DNA from 3 places in the Endozoicomonas sp. PH6C genome. Region 2 is predicted to be linked to each of the others. Evidence: predicted binding sites of a transcription regulator. Region 2 holds the regulator's gene; each other region holds the start of a gene.
The links. Region 2 encodes sigma-54, which starts transcription at its own class of promoters, with help from an activator protein. Its sites were predicted from a motif close to TGGCACNNNNNTTGCTNT; they were not measured.

Region 1: a site for sigma-54 is predicted at 1,463-1,480, ahead of ACOMG9_RS08670 (NarK family nitrate/nitrite MFS transporter). Genes of this name have one in related genera too.
Region 3: a site for sigma-54 is predicted at 891-908, ahead of urtA (urea ABC transporter substrate-binding protein). Genes of this name have one in related genera too.

The regions. Positions count from the first base shown of each region.
Region 1 is NZ_CP185342.1:2,241,531-2,245,854, forward strand. It holds gene ACOMG9_RS08670 (NarK family nitrate/nitrite MFS transporter) at 1-1,430, opposite strand, end outside; gene nirB (nitrite reductase large subunit NirB) at 1,807-4,324, shown strand, end outside.
Region 2 is NZ_CP185342.1:5,236,012-5,240,335, reverse strand. It holds gene rapZ (RNase adapter RapZ) at 1-688, opposite strand, end outside; gene ACOMG9_RS19275 (PTS sugar transporter subunit IIA) at 954-1,406, opposite strand; gene hpf (ribosome hibernation-promoting factor, HPF/YfiA family) at 1,421-1,732, opposite strand; gene ACOMG9_RS19265 (RNA polymerase factor sigma-54) at 1,903-3,357, opposite strand; gene lptB (LPS export ABC transporter ATP-binding protein) at 3,615-4,324, opposite strand, start outside.
Region 3 is NZ_CP185342.1:6,239,794-6,244,117, reverse strand. It holds gene urtA (urea ABC transporter substrate-binding protein) at 1-846, opposite strand, end outside; gene ACOMG9_RS21865 (urease accessory protein UreD) at 1,073-2,065, shown strand; gene ACOMG9_RS21860 (urease subunit gamma) at 2,131-2,433, shown strand; gene ACOMG9_RS21855 (urease subunit beta) at 2,447-2,767, shown strand; gene ureC (urease subunit alpha) at 2,767-4,324, shown strand, end outside.

The DNA of each region.
Region 1 (4,324 bases), 3.0 Mb from region 2:
ACTTCGGCCATCTGACCCTTGGGTTCTTCCATCAGGAAGAGGGTAAAGAAACCCAACACTGCAGTGCCTGCGATAACCATGAAGAAGGTGGAGTAGTCCACCAGAGACAATACTGTCAGGTAGAAGACAGCGCCCACGTTACCATAGGCTCCTGTCATACCGGCAATTTGACCTGTGAGTCGACGCTTGATCAGGGGTACAGCCGCAAATACCGCACCTTCACCGGCCTGCACAAAGAAGGAGCAGGCCATGGCAGCAACAACAGCAAGAACCAGTGGCCAGCTGGAATCAATGATACTCATCATGTAGTAACCACCGGCCAGGCCTGCAGTGAGAACCAGCAGAGTGATCTTGCGGCCAAACTTGTCACTGAGTAATCCTCCGCCCGGACGGGACATCAGGTTCATGAAGGCATAAGCGGAAGCGACCAGACCCGCCATGACCGGATCCAGTTCAAAGGTATCTGCAAAAAACAGAGGTAGCATGGACACCACGGCCAGTTCAGAACCGAAGGTAGCGAAGTAAAGAACGTTCAGAACGGCCACCTGCTTGAACTGATACTGGTGAATAGCTGGCACAGGCTCGGAGAAAATGTGCTTGTTGACCTGCCAGACTTTCCAGACATCAAACAGGTAGATAGCAGTCAGACCGACATAAATAGCCGTTGAAATCCCGGCACTCAGCATGGCAACACCCTTAGGTGAAAGCTTCCAGGTCAGCAGAGCTAATGCCGCATACATGGGAATCTTCATGATCAGCAGCAAGGCAAAGTCGCCTTTGCTGGTGACTTCCATGGCGCCAATGTTCTTGGGGCGGAAGTAGGTAGCACCTTTAGGGGTATCTGTGACGTTTATGTAGAAGACGACACTGAACAGCAAGGAGATTAATCCGGTCAGGCCAATGGCGTAACGCCAGCCATCTTCTCCACCAAAGAGCAGTGCAATGGTGGGCAGAGACATGGCAGCAGCAGCAGAGCCAAAGTTGCCCCAGCCACCGTAAATACCTTCTGCGGTACCCAATTGGCGAGCGGGGAACCACTCAGATACCAGACGAATGCCGACCACAAAGCCTGCACCAATAGTACCCAGCATAAAGCGGGCTATGGCGGCCTGGGTAAAGTCATCTGCCATGGCATACATAAAACAAGGAATACTGCAGATGGCCAGGAGTCCGGAATAGACTTTTCTGGGACCGTAAACATCAGTGAGCATACCGATGATGACTCGAGCCGGAATAGTGAGGGCTACGTTCAGAATCAGCAGGGTTTTCAGTTCTTCACGAGTCAGGCCCAGAGACTCGGAAATAGCCAGGGCCAGAGGCGCATGGTTAAACCAGACCACAAAGCTAATAAAGAAAGCAATCCAGCTAAGGTGCAGAATCTTGGTCTTCCCGCTAAAAGAAAACAGGTTAAATGAATCGGGGTTGCTCATACATCCTCCTTGTTTAAGAAATTCCCCAAGCAAAAGCAAACATCAGGCCAATATGATAAATGCACCGATTTGACTTGCATTTTTATGCGTATTTAATGAATTTTCTCTTCTATGCAAGAAAGTTCTTTATTTGAGTGCGGGAAGTTTCTGAGAATTTTTATTCTTCTCACCAAAATGGTGCTCTTCAGCTGTTTGATTATTTTTGCGTGCATTATTTTTGTGCGAGCAGCTAAAGTTTCAGGAAAGAATTTCCTGTTTTTATCGTGTTTTGAAAGTGGGCACGGCAGTTGCATAGGCAGAAGAATTAGAAAAGAGGCTGGCTCTAAAGGATGCAGTTGCACCGGCCCAATGCTAGATACTAAAGAGGATGTCTGGGATGATCGGAAAAGAAACCCTGGTGGTTGTCGGTAACGGCATGGTAGGTCACCGCTTTCTGGAGAAACTGGTAGATGCTGGCGGTCTGAAACGCTTCGATGTGGTGGTATTTGGAGAAGAGATCCGTCCTGCCTATGACCGGGTTCATCTCAGTGAATTTTTCACAGGCCGCTCAGCGGATGACCTGTCTATGGTTTCTGAAGGCTTTTATGAGCAGGAAGGCATTAATCTTGTTCTAAATGAAGCTATCACATCAATAAATCGTGAGTCCTGTGAAGTAGTGACAGCCAGTGGCATGACTCAAAAGTACGATCAGCTGGTACTGGCGACAGGTTCCTATCCATTTGTTCCTCCCGTACCCGGGCATGACCGTAAAAACTGTTTTGTCTATCGTACCATCGAAGATCTGGAAGCGATTAAAGAAGCTGCCCGTAACAGTAAGATCGGTGCCGTTGTGGGTGGCGGTCTGTTGGGGCTTGAAGCAGCAAAAGCTCTGAAAGATCTTGGGCTTGAAACCCACGTGGTCGAATTTGCTCCCCGTCTGATGGCTGTTCAGGTGGATGATAGCGGTGGTGCCATGCTCAGACGCAAGATCGAGGGTCTGGGGGTCACGATTCATACCTCCAAAAATACCCGACAGATTGTTGATGGTGAAGGCGCTGTTCACCAGATGCAGTTCGCTGACGGCGAACAACTGAATACCGATATCGTACTGTTTTCAGCCGGTATTCGCCCAAGAGATGAGCTGGCGAAAGCTTCCGGACTGGAGTTGGGTCAGCGAGGCGGTATCGTTATAGATAACGACTGCCGTACATCTGATGAACGTATATTTGCCATTGGTGAGTGTGCACTCTGGAGTGGCCGTATCTTTGGTCTGGTGGCACCGGGCTACCAGATGGGGCAGGTGGTTGTAGATCAGTTGACGGGTAAGGACGGTAATCAGTTTACTGGTGCCGATATGAGCACCAAGCTGAAACTGATGGGTGTTGATGTTGCCAGTATTGGTGATGCCCATGGCAATACCGAAGGTTCCCTGAGCTACCAGCTGATTGATGAAGAGAAAGAAGTTTATAAAAAACTGGTGGTTTCCAGAAATAAGAAAAAGGTTCTGGGAGCTGTATTGATAGGCGATGCTGAAGAGTACGGCAGCCTGTTGCAGATGATGCTGAATGACATGCGTCCCCCGGAAAATCCTGCTGAACTCATTCTGCCTCAGACCGATGGTTCTGCAGCGACAGGTTTGGGCGTGGCTGCTCTGCCAGAAACGGCTCAAATCTGTTCCTGCTATGACGTCAGTAAAGGTGATCTGGTCAACGCGGTAGCCGGTGGCTGCATGGATATGGGGTCACTGAAAGCCGAAACCAGTGCCGGAACCGGCTGTGGTGGCTGTACGGCTCTGGTCAAACAGGTTCTGGATCATGAGCTGACGGAGTTGGGTGTTGAGGTCAAAAAAGATATCTGTGAGCACTTTCCACACTCCAGGCAGGAACTCTATCACCTGGTTCGTGTCGGTGAATTAAAGTCTTTCGACGAAGTTCTGGCAAAGCATGGCAAGGGGCGTGGCTGCGATATCTGTAAGCCTACCATTGGCTCTGTTCTGGCTTCCTGCTGGAACGAATATGTGTTGAAAGATCAGCATGCTCAACTGCAGGATACCAACGATTATTTTCTTGGAAACATGCAGAAAGACGGCACTTATTCCATTGTGCCAAGGGTTCCGGGCGGTGAAATTACGCCCGATAAACTGATCACCATTGGTGAAGTAGGACGGGACTTTAACCTCTACACAAAAATCACCGGTGGCCAGCGTATCGATCTTTTTGGTGCCCGTGTGGAACAGTTGCCAGAGATCTGGAAACGTCTTGTCGATGCCGGTTTTGAAACCGGTCATGCCTACGGTAAATCACTGCGTACCGTGAAATCCTGCGTCGGCAGTACCTGGTGTCGTTATGGGGTGCTGGACAGTGTCAGTATGGCGATTGCAGTTGAAAATCGTTACAGGGGCGTACGTTCTCCTCACAAAATCAAAATGGCTGTGTCCGGATGTACCCGTGAATGTGCTGAAGCCCAGAGTAAAGATGTGGGTGTTATTGCCACGGAAAAAGGCTGGAACCTCTACCTCTGCGGTAATGGTGGCATGAAGCCTCGTCATGCCGACCTGTTTGCCACCGAGCTGGATGATGAAACGCTGGTCAAATACATCGATCGTTTCCTGATGTTCTACATTCGCACTGCAGATCGTCTGCAGCGTACTTCTGTCTGGATGGAAAATCTGGAGGGTGGTCTCGATTACCTGCGCGAAGTGATTATTGAGGACAGCCTGGGTATCTGTCAGGAGCTTGAAGATGAGATGACCTACCTGGTGGGTACCTATCAATGTGAATGGAAAACCACCCTCTCAGATCCTGAGAAACTCAAACGTTTCAATCACTTTATTAACAGTGATGAAAGCGACACTAATGTGGTGTTTGTGAACGAGCGAGATCAGATTCGTCCGGCTACCCGTGACGAAAAAATTG
Region 2 (4,324 bases):
CGAATGTGCTGAGATCTTCAAACATCTCATTCACCATGGGTTCTGATGCCAGAAAATCTTTAACTGGCTGATCCTGGCCAGTGAAGGATCTTAAGGCTTCAACCCAGAAAGGATTAGGCAGACAGCGAACATCAAAGACGTAGTCGGCATCAACTGGCATACCGTGCTTGAAGCCAAAGGACTGAATCATCAGGGTCATACTTTTGCTGGTGGAGCCGCAGAGTCGTTGTCTTATCTGTTCTCTGATTTCATGGACAGACAGTGGCGAAGTGTCCAGCCTAATATCAGCTTCTTCAGCCAGTGGGGCCAGCAGTTTCTTTTCCAGATTAATGGCTTCTGTCAGGGAAACCTTGTCATTGCTCAGAGGATGGCGACGGCGTGTCGAACTATAGCGCTTCATCAGGGTGTTGCTGTCTGCGTCGAGAAAGATTACTTGACACTCAACCCCCTGTTTTTTCAACTTTTCCAACAATGTCGGGAAGCGTTCCAGAGAGCCGGGCACATTACGAACATCGAGGCTGACAGCCATACGGTGCGGTTCGACCAGGTTGCTTTTAAGATTGGTTGGCAGATCATTCAGCATGCTGGCAGGAAGGTTGTCTACACAGTAAAAACCCTCATCTTCAAGGGCGTGAAGGGCGGAGCTTTTGCCGGAGCCTGAACGTCCACTGATGATGACCAGCTTCATGGTGTGTCCTTCCCGATTGTTTGACTGTGTAAACAGGTCTCTCACCTGGTTCCGAGTGAGGCAAGTCTATCAAAACCTAATGAGATTAGAACCAGTCGCTTTCTTTTATTTCTAGCATAGTCCGGATATTTCTATTCCATGCAGTTTTGAAGGATAAATAGGCTTTGTAGTGACAAAAGTGAAGAAGAAAGGATTTCTGAGCAAGAAACATTTTGCCTGCTTCTGTTATCAGATCAGCAAGCAAAATATTTTTTATCTACAGTCGTTAAACGGGGGAACAGATGATGCTGTAAAGTGCCTCGGAATTTTCTGCCGCTCGCATCTGACTTAACAATACTTCTGATTGAAAGCGCTCAGCGACAGCCTGCAATATATTGAGATGTTCCTGAGTATTTTCTTCCGGAACAATAAGTGCGAACACCAGATCGACCGGCTGCTTGTCCACAGAGTCAAAATCTATGGGTTCAGACAGTTTGATCAGAAGTCCGGTAGGATGCTGACAAGCACTGGAGCGACAGTGAGGCAGGGCTATGCCTTTGCCCAAACCGGTGGTACCGAGTCGCTCTCTGTTAATCAGCTTGTTAAACAGATCCTTGGTTTTGATAGCGGGAACATGCTCACTGATGATTTCCGCAACAATTTCCAGGATTTTCTTTTTGCTGGCCCCCTGCACATCGCAGAGGGTGCGCCCGGGGGTTAGAATGTTTTCAATAATCATACAACGATCGATGCTTACAGGCGGCCGTTGGCACCCTGTAGCCGGTCAAGCGTTTTCTCTTTGTGTTTTACCAGTTGTCGATCCAGTTTGTCCGACATGTCATCAATGGCAGCGTACATATCTTCAGCCTCAGCGGTTGCATTAATATCCGCCCTACGAACATGTAGAGTCGCTTCCACTTTGTGCTTCAGTTTCTCAACACTCAGAGTGACCTGAACGTTTGTAATCTGATCAAAGTGGGCGGCAAGGCGGTCGAGTTTCTTGGTGACATAATCTTTCAGAGCCTCAGTCACCTCTACATGATGTCCACTGATGTTGACTTGCATGTAACGCTCTCCTGCTGATCCCGATTCTCGACATTGGACTGCCCCCGGGATTGTACGGGCAACCCTGATTGAAAGTCTATCACTGTCAATGACAGTTAGCGCTGTTCTGAGACAAAAAATCTATGGGGCGATTTGTGGTATAAGGGCTTGTTACCTCAATCGCTGAAGGCTCAGATAAGCTGCTTGCGTTCATTCGATGGCGGTATATTCATTGATTCACGATATTTGGCGATGGTTCTCCTGGCCACTTTGATCCCCTGGTCCCCCAGCAAGCCGGCGATTTTGTTATCACTCAGTGGTTTTTTAGGGTTTTCATCGGATACCAGTTTTTTAATCAAGGCTCTGATGGCTGTTGATGAGCACTCTCCACCAGTGGCTGTGCTGACATGGCTGGAGAAAAAGTATTTCAGCTCAAACACGCCTCTTGGAGTGTGCATGTATTTCTGTGTAGTGACCCTGGAAATAGTGGACTCGTGCATATCCACTGCCTGAGCAATGTCTGCCAACACCAGGGGCTTCATGGCCTGCTCACCCTGCTCCAGAAAATCTTTCTGAAATTCAACAATCTTGCCGGCTACTTTCAGTAAGGTTTCGTTACGACTTTGCAGGTTTTTCAGAAACCAGCGGGCTTCCTGCAGCTGGTTCTTCATAAAGACATTGTCACGACTGTTGTTGGCACGTTGCACCATTGAGGCGTAATTGTTGTTGATGCGAAGTCTGGGCAGGGATTCTGAGTTCAGTTCAACCGCCCAGCGGTCCCTGACTTTGGTGACCGAAATATCGGGGGTGACGTATTCCGTGTCCGCCTGGCCGATTTCTGATCCGGGCCTCGGGTTGAGGCTTTGAACAAGGTTAAGGGCTTCCCTCAGTTGATGTTCTTTGAGACGGGTACGCCGCATGATTTGGGCATAGTCACGACTACCCAGAGCCTGTAGATGATTCTGGATCAGCAGACGTGCTTCTTTCAGGAAGTGGGTTTCTTGTGGCAGTTGATTGAGTTGAACTTCGAGACATTCTTTCAGGTTGGCGCTGGCACAACCCACCGGATCAAAGTGAAGAATCCGTCGTTGCATGACCTGAAGTTCTTCAAACGCCAGTTCCTCTACCTGTTCCTGTAGCGAGAGATAAATTTCTTCCAGGGAGTGAGTGAGGTACCCGTCATTATTGATGGCTTCGATCACAGCCAGGCCCATCAGCCTGTCTCTGTCAGTCATGGGAGTCAGGTTTAACTGCCATTCCAGATAGTCCTGGAGGGACTCATTGGCCCGGGAGCGGGCAAAAGGATCATGTTCTTCATCGGTTGCAGCGGGCAGGCTGGAATAGACATCATCCCATCCGGAGTCAACGGGCAGGTCATTGGGTATGCTGTCAGCCCACTGGGGTTCTTCTGGTTCCGGGGGCTGTTCTGCTTTTTCATTGAAGTCAACAGGCTGTTCCCCTTCATCACCAGATGCAGGTGGTTCCTCAACGGACTCTTCAGACTCCAGCATCGGATTGGATTCAAGAACTTCCTGGATTTCCTGCTGAAGGTCCAGAGTGGAAAGTTGCAGAAGCCTTATGGCCTGCTGCAGCTGAGGTGTCATGGTCAGCTGCTGGCCCATTTTTAGCTGTAAGGATGGCTTCATAGGCAACTGTATACCTTTACTTCGGTGTCTGCACTGAGGGTGCCAGATTTGATGCCATCAGCGCCTGACAGTTATATCTCAGTGTCTGCTCATTATTTTGATTGGGCTACTCTCCATGTCACTGGGATTATAATCACATCTGAAGCTTCGGGAAAGTGATTCATCAAGTCAGCCATGCAACATTCAGAACAAGAGTATGAAAATAAATCAGCTCAACATCTTTGCCCGCTTCTTTCGCGAGACCAGTCAAGAGATGATCAGAGACTGAACTGATGCCCGAGATAAACGTCACGAACCTTTTGATTAGCCAGGACAGTCTGACTATCACCCTCGGCAATAATAGTGCCTTCGCTGACAATGTAGGCCTTCTCGCAGATATCCAGTGTCTCCCGGACATTGTGGTCGGTAATCAGGACTCCGATGTCCCGGGCTTTCAGGTGCGTGATAATGGCCTTGATGTCACCAACAGAAATGGGGTCAACACCGGCAAAGGGTTCATCGAGCAGAATAAATTTTGGGTCAGTGCAAAGAGCTCGGGCAATTTCTACCCTGCGCTTTTCACCACCGGAAAGGCTCATACCCGGATTGTCCCTGATATGATTGATATTAAACTCTTCCAGCAATGACTCCATTTTTGCGATGCGATCTTTCCGGGAAAGGTCGGAACGGGTTTCCAATATCGAGAGCAGGTTATCGGTGACCGTCAATTTCCTGAAAATAGAAACTTCCTGTGGCAGATAACCTACGCCAGCTCTGGCCCGGCCATGCATAGGTTCGTGAGTTAAACTCTGGCCACTAAGGTCAACCTGTCCACCGTCTGCTTTTACGAGACCTACAATCATGTAGAAGCAGGTAGTTTTACCTGCCCCGTTGGGGCCAAGAAGTCCGACAATTTGACCACTGTCGACAGCCAGAGATACATCTTTGACGACCTGTCTGCCTTTGTAGCTTTTACTGAGATGTTCTG
Region 3 (4,324 bases), 1.0 Mb from region 2:
GCCTACCAGAGGTGCAGTATCTATACCTGACAGCTCTTCTTCACCAACAGAGAAGGCAATCACCGGAATCTGTTCAGCAGCAATGCCCTGATTAGCCAGTTCTTTATAGAAAGGTACGTTGGCGTCGCCATTAATGGTGGAAATAACCGCCGTTTTTTTACCAGCTTTACCAAACTTCTTGATATCAGAAACAATGGTCTGCCAGTCAGAGTGACCAAAAGGCGTGTAATTGATCATGATGTCCGACTCTTTGATACCCTTGCTCTTCAGGTAGGATTCCAGAATCTTGTTGGTGGTTCTCGGGTAGACGTAATCAGTACCGGCCAGAACAAAACGTTTGACGCTGCCGCCCTCTGAACTCATTAGATAATCAACCGCAGGAATAGCCTGCTGGTTAGGCGCTGCGCCGGTGTAGAAAACGTTTTTGGATGACTCTTGTCCCTCATACTGAACCGGGTAGAACATCAGGCCGTTTAACTCTTCAACCACTGGCAGAACTGATTTTCTGGATACGGAAGTCCAGCCGCCAAAAATGACATCGACTTTTTCTTTTGCCAGCAGCTCACGCGCTTTTTCTGCAAACAGAGGCCAGTCAGAGGCAGGATCAACAACAACCGCTTCGAGTTTCTTACCCAGTAGTCCACCTTTCTTATTCTGCTCGTCCACCATCATTAAAACAGTGTCTTTTAATGTGGTTTCACTGATCGCCATGGTGCCTGACAGAGAATGTAAAACACCTACCTTGATGGTATCTGCAGCCTGGGATATGACCGAAAAAGAGAGGGCGGCGGTTGCTGCAGAAGCTACAACCAGGCCCTTCGAGAGTTTTTTGAGGGAGCTCTTCATAGTTTTTATTAATCCTGTTTTTTATCCTTATGTGCGACAGTGTGACAGCAATGTGCATGCCAATATATTATGTAACTGTCGTTCATTAGGAAAAGCTCTCACTTCTAACAGTTGAGTTAGAGTTAATTTCTTAATATCGTCTTGACAGTAGATGCCTTATTTCAGAACATCCTCGATCACCAATATGGTGCCTATGTATTTTTTTGGTGCTATTTAAGCTGACTTTATGGTCAAGAATGTCAGCAGTCGTATAAAAATAAAATGGAACATCTTTTGCAGGCCAGAGATGACCTTTAACAGTAAGGGCAGAAGTATGGGGCTGGCATTCAATCGACACTCTATCCCGCGATCCAACCCGGATACTGATTCCGATCAGGGTGACGTTGCGTCCGGAGACAGCGGCTGGCGTGCCGGAATTGCTGTGGAGCTGAAATACATGGACGGCCATACCCGCATGGGCCGCACGCGCCATTATGGTCCCCTGCGGATTCAACGTCCGTTCTGGCCAGAAGGTAAAGACCTGGCGCATCTCTATATTCTTCACCCGCCAGGAGGGTTGGTGGCCGGTGATGAGCTGATTCAGAGTTTTGAAGCCCACTCTGGTGCATCCGGACTGGTGACTACTCCTGCTGCAGGGAAAGTCTACTTTAATGGTAATGGCCGTCTTCAGAAACAGCTGACGTCCATGGTCGTTCAAGACAATGCCTGTCTCGAATGGTTGCCTCAGGAAACTATTATTTTCAATGGTGCAGAAGCGGAACTGAATACATCCATTGAGTTGAACGGCAATGGCTGCTACGCAGGCTGGGATATCGTTTGTCTTGGTCGTAAAGCCAGTGGCGAAGCCTTTGAGCAGGGCAGGGTGATCCAGAATCTTCACCTCACTCGTAACGATCAGCCACTTTATCGAGAAAGGCTGGAGCTGGCAGCGGGCTCACCTCTTGCTCAGTCCGTTCTTGGTCTTAATGGCCAGCATGTATTCGGTACACTGCTCATGACCTTTGAACAAGACCCCGGTTGTGATCATCTGCATGAAAGGCTGGAAGCCTGCGGAGGCTCTAAATGTACAGCCATTACCTGGCGAAACGGGGTTTTTATTGCTCGCTATCTGGGCAGCTCACCTGAACAGGCCAGAACACTGTTTACCTGGCTTTGGAATGAGCTTCGTGGCCAATTGAATGGCCGGAAAGGTTGCAAGCCCAGAATCTGGAATACCTGATTGTTGATGCCTATAACCTACCAATAGCGCATTAAAAGACCACAAGGATAAATTGGAGGGCTCTCATGGAGCTGACCCCCAGAGAAAAAGACAAATTGCTGTTATACACAGCGGCACTGGTTGCTGAACGTCGCCTTGGCAGGGGAGTAAAGCTGAATTACCCGGAGTCCATTGCGCTGATTTCGATGCACATAATGGAGGGCGCCAGAGACGGCAAGACAGTTGCTCAGCTGATGAATGAAGGGCGTGAAATCCTGACTCGTGACCATGTCATGGAAGGCATTCCCGAGATGATTCATGAAGTTCAGGTAGAAGCCACCTTTCCGGACGGCACCAAACTGGTGACGGTTCACAATCCCATTGCGTAGAGCAGGAGGTTTTATGATTCCAGGAGAGGTCATTGCCTGCGAAGAGGCAATCGAGATTAATAAAGGGCGGGAGACCTGCGTTGTCTCCGTGGCCAATACTGGCGACAGGCCAGTACAGGTTGGTTCTCATTATCATTTCTATGAAGTGAACCCGGCACTGGCTTTTGATCGGGAATCCACTCTCGGTTTCCGGTTGAATATCCCGGCAGGAACCGCTGTCCGTTTTGAGCCTGGTCAGGATCGACAGGTTGAATTGGTGCGTTTTGCCGGAGAAGGCAAAATCTATGGTTTCCGAGGTGATGTCATGGGTGAGCTTGAGCAGGGAGATAAATAATGGCCAGAATGGAACGTCAAACCTATGTGGACATGTTTGGTCCGACCGTAGGCGACAAAGTACGTCTTGGTGACACGGATCTGTTCATCAGTCCGGAGAAAGACTTTACCGTTTATGGCGACGAAGTGAAGTTTGGAGGCGGCAAGGTTATTCGTGACGGTATGGGCCAGAGTCAGAGAACAGGTGCTGATGTTGTGGATACGGTCATCACCAATGCTCTGATTCTGGATCACTGGGGCATCGTAAAAGCGGATATTGGCATTAAAAACGGCCGGATAGAAAAGATAGGCAAGGCCGGCAACCCCGACGTGCAGGCCGGAGTCGACATCATTATTGGTCCCGGCACCGAAGTGATTGCCGGCGAAGGTCAGGTTGTCACTGCGGGGGGGATTGATGCCCATATCCACTTCATCTGCCCCCAACAGATAGAAGAAGCCCTGGCTTCCGGGGTCACCACCATGCTCGGTGGCGGCACCGGACCTGCTACAGGGAGCAATGCGACAACCTGTACACCCGGTGAGTGGCATATGAGTTCCATGCTGCAGGCTGTGGACAGTTTACCTATGAATATCGGTTTTCTTGGCAAAGGCAACGCCAGCATACCCGCAGCACTGGAAGAGCAGGTTCTGGCGGGAGCCATGGGGCTCAAGCTTCATGAAGACTGGGGGACCACTCCAGCCTCTATTGACTGTTGCCTTGGAGTGGCAGAGAAATACGACATTCAGGTAGCTATTCACACCGACACCCTGAATGAATCCGGCTTTGTTGAAGATACTATTGCCGCATTTAAGGGCAGAGTTATCCACACCTATCATACCGAGGGTGCCGGAGGCGGACATGCTCCCGATATTATCAAGGCCTGTGGTGAAGACTTTGTCCTTCCGTCGTCTACCAACCCGACACGTCCATACACCATCAACACGGTTGATGAGCATCTGGATATGCTGATGGTTTGTCACCATCTCGATCCGAACATTCCTGAAGATGTGGCTTTTGCCGACTCCCGCATTCGTCGAGAAACCATTGCAGCAGAAGATATTCTACATGACCTGGGCGCTTTCTCGATGATTGCTTCGGACTCCCAGGCCATGGGGCGGGTCGGTGAAGTGGTTTGTCGTACCTGGCAGACGGCTCATAAAATGAAAGTTCAACGGGGATTATTGCCTGAAGACTCATCGGCGGGTGTGGATAACTTCAGGGCACGCCGTTATGTGGCGAAATACACCATGAATCCGGCAATAACCCATGGTATTTCTCATGAAGTGGGCTCTGTCGAGCCGGGTAAGCTGGCTGACCTGGTGCTTTGGAAACCGGCATTCTTTGGCACTAAACCTTCTCTGGTATTAAAGGGTGGAGCGATTGCCATGGCACCTATGGGTGATCCCAATGCGTCTATCCCGACACCACAACCGGTTCATTACCGACCCATGTTTGGGGCTCTGGGTAAAACCGTTTCTGCTACCTCTCTTTCGTTTGTTTCGCAGGCCGCTTTTGAAAACGACATTGGCCGTAAATTAGGATTGAATAAAGTCGTTTCTGCGGTAAAAAATACCCGAA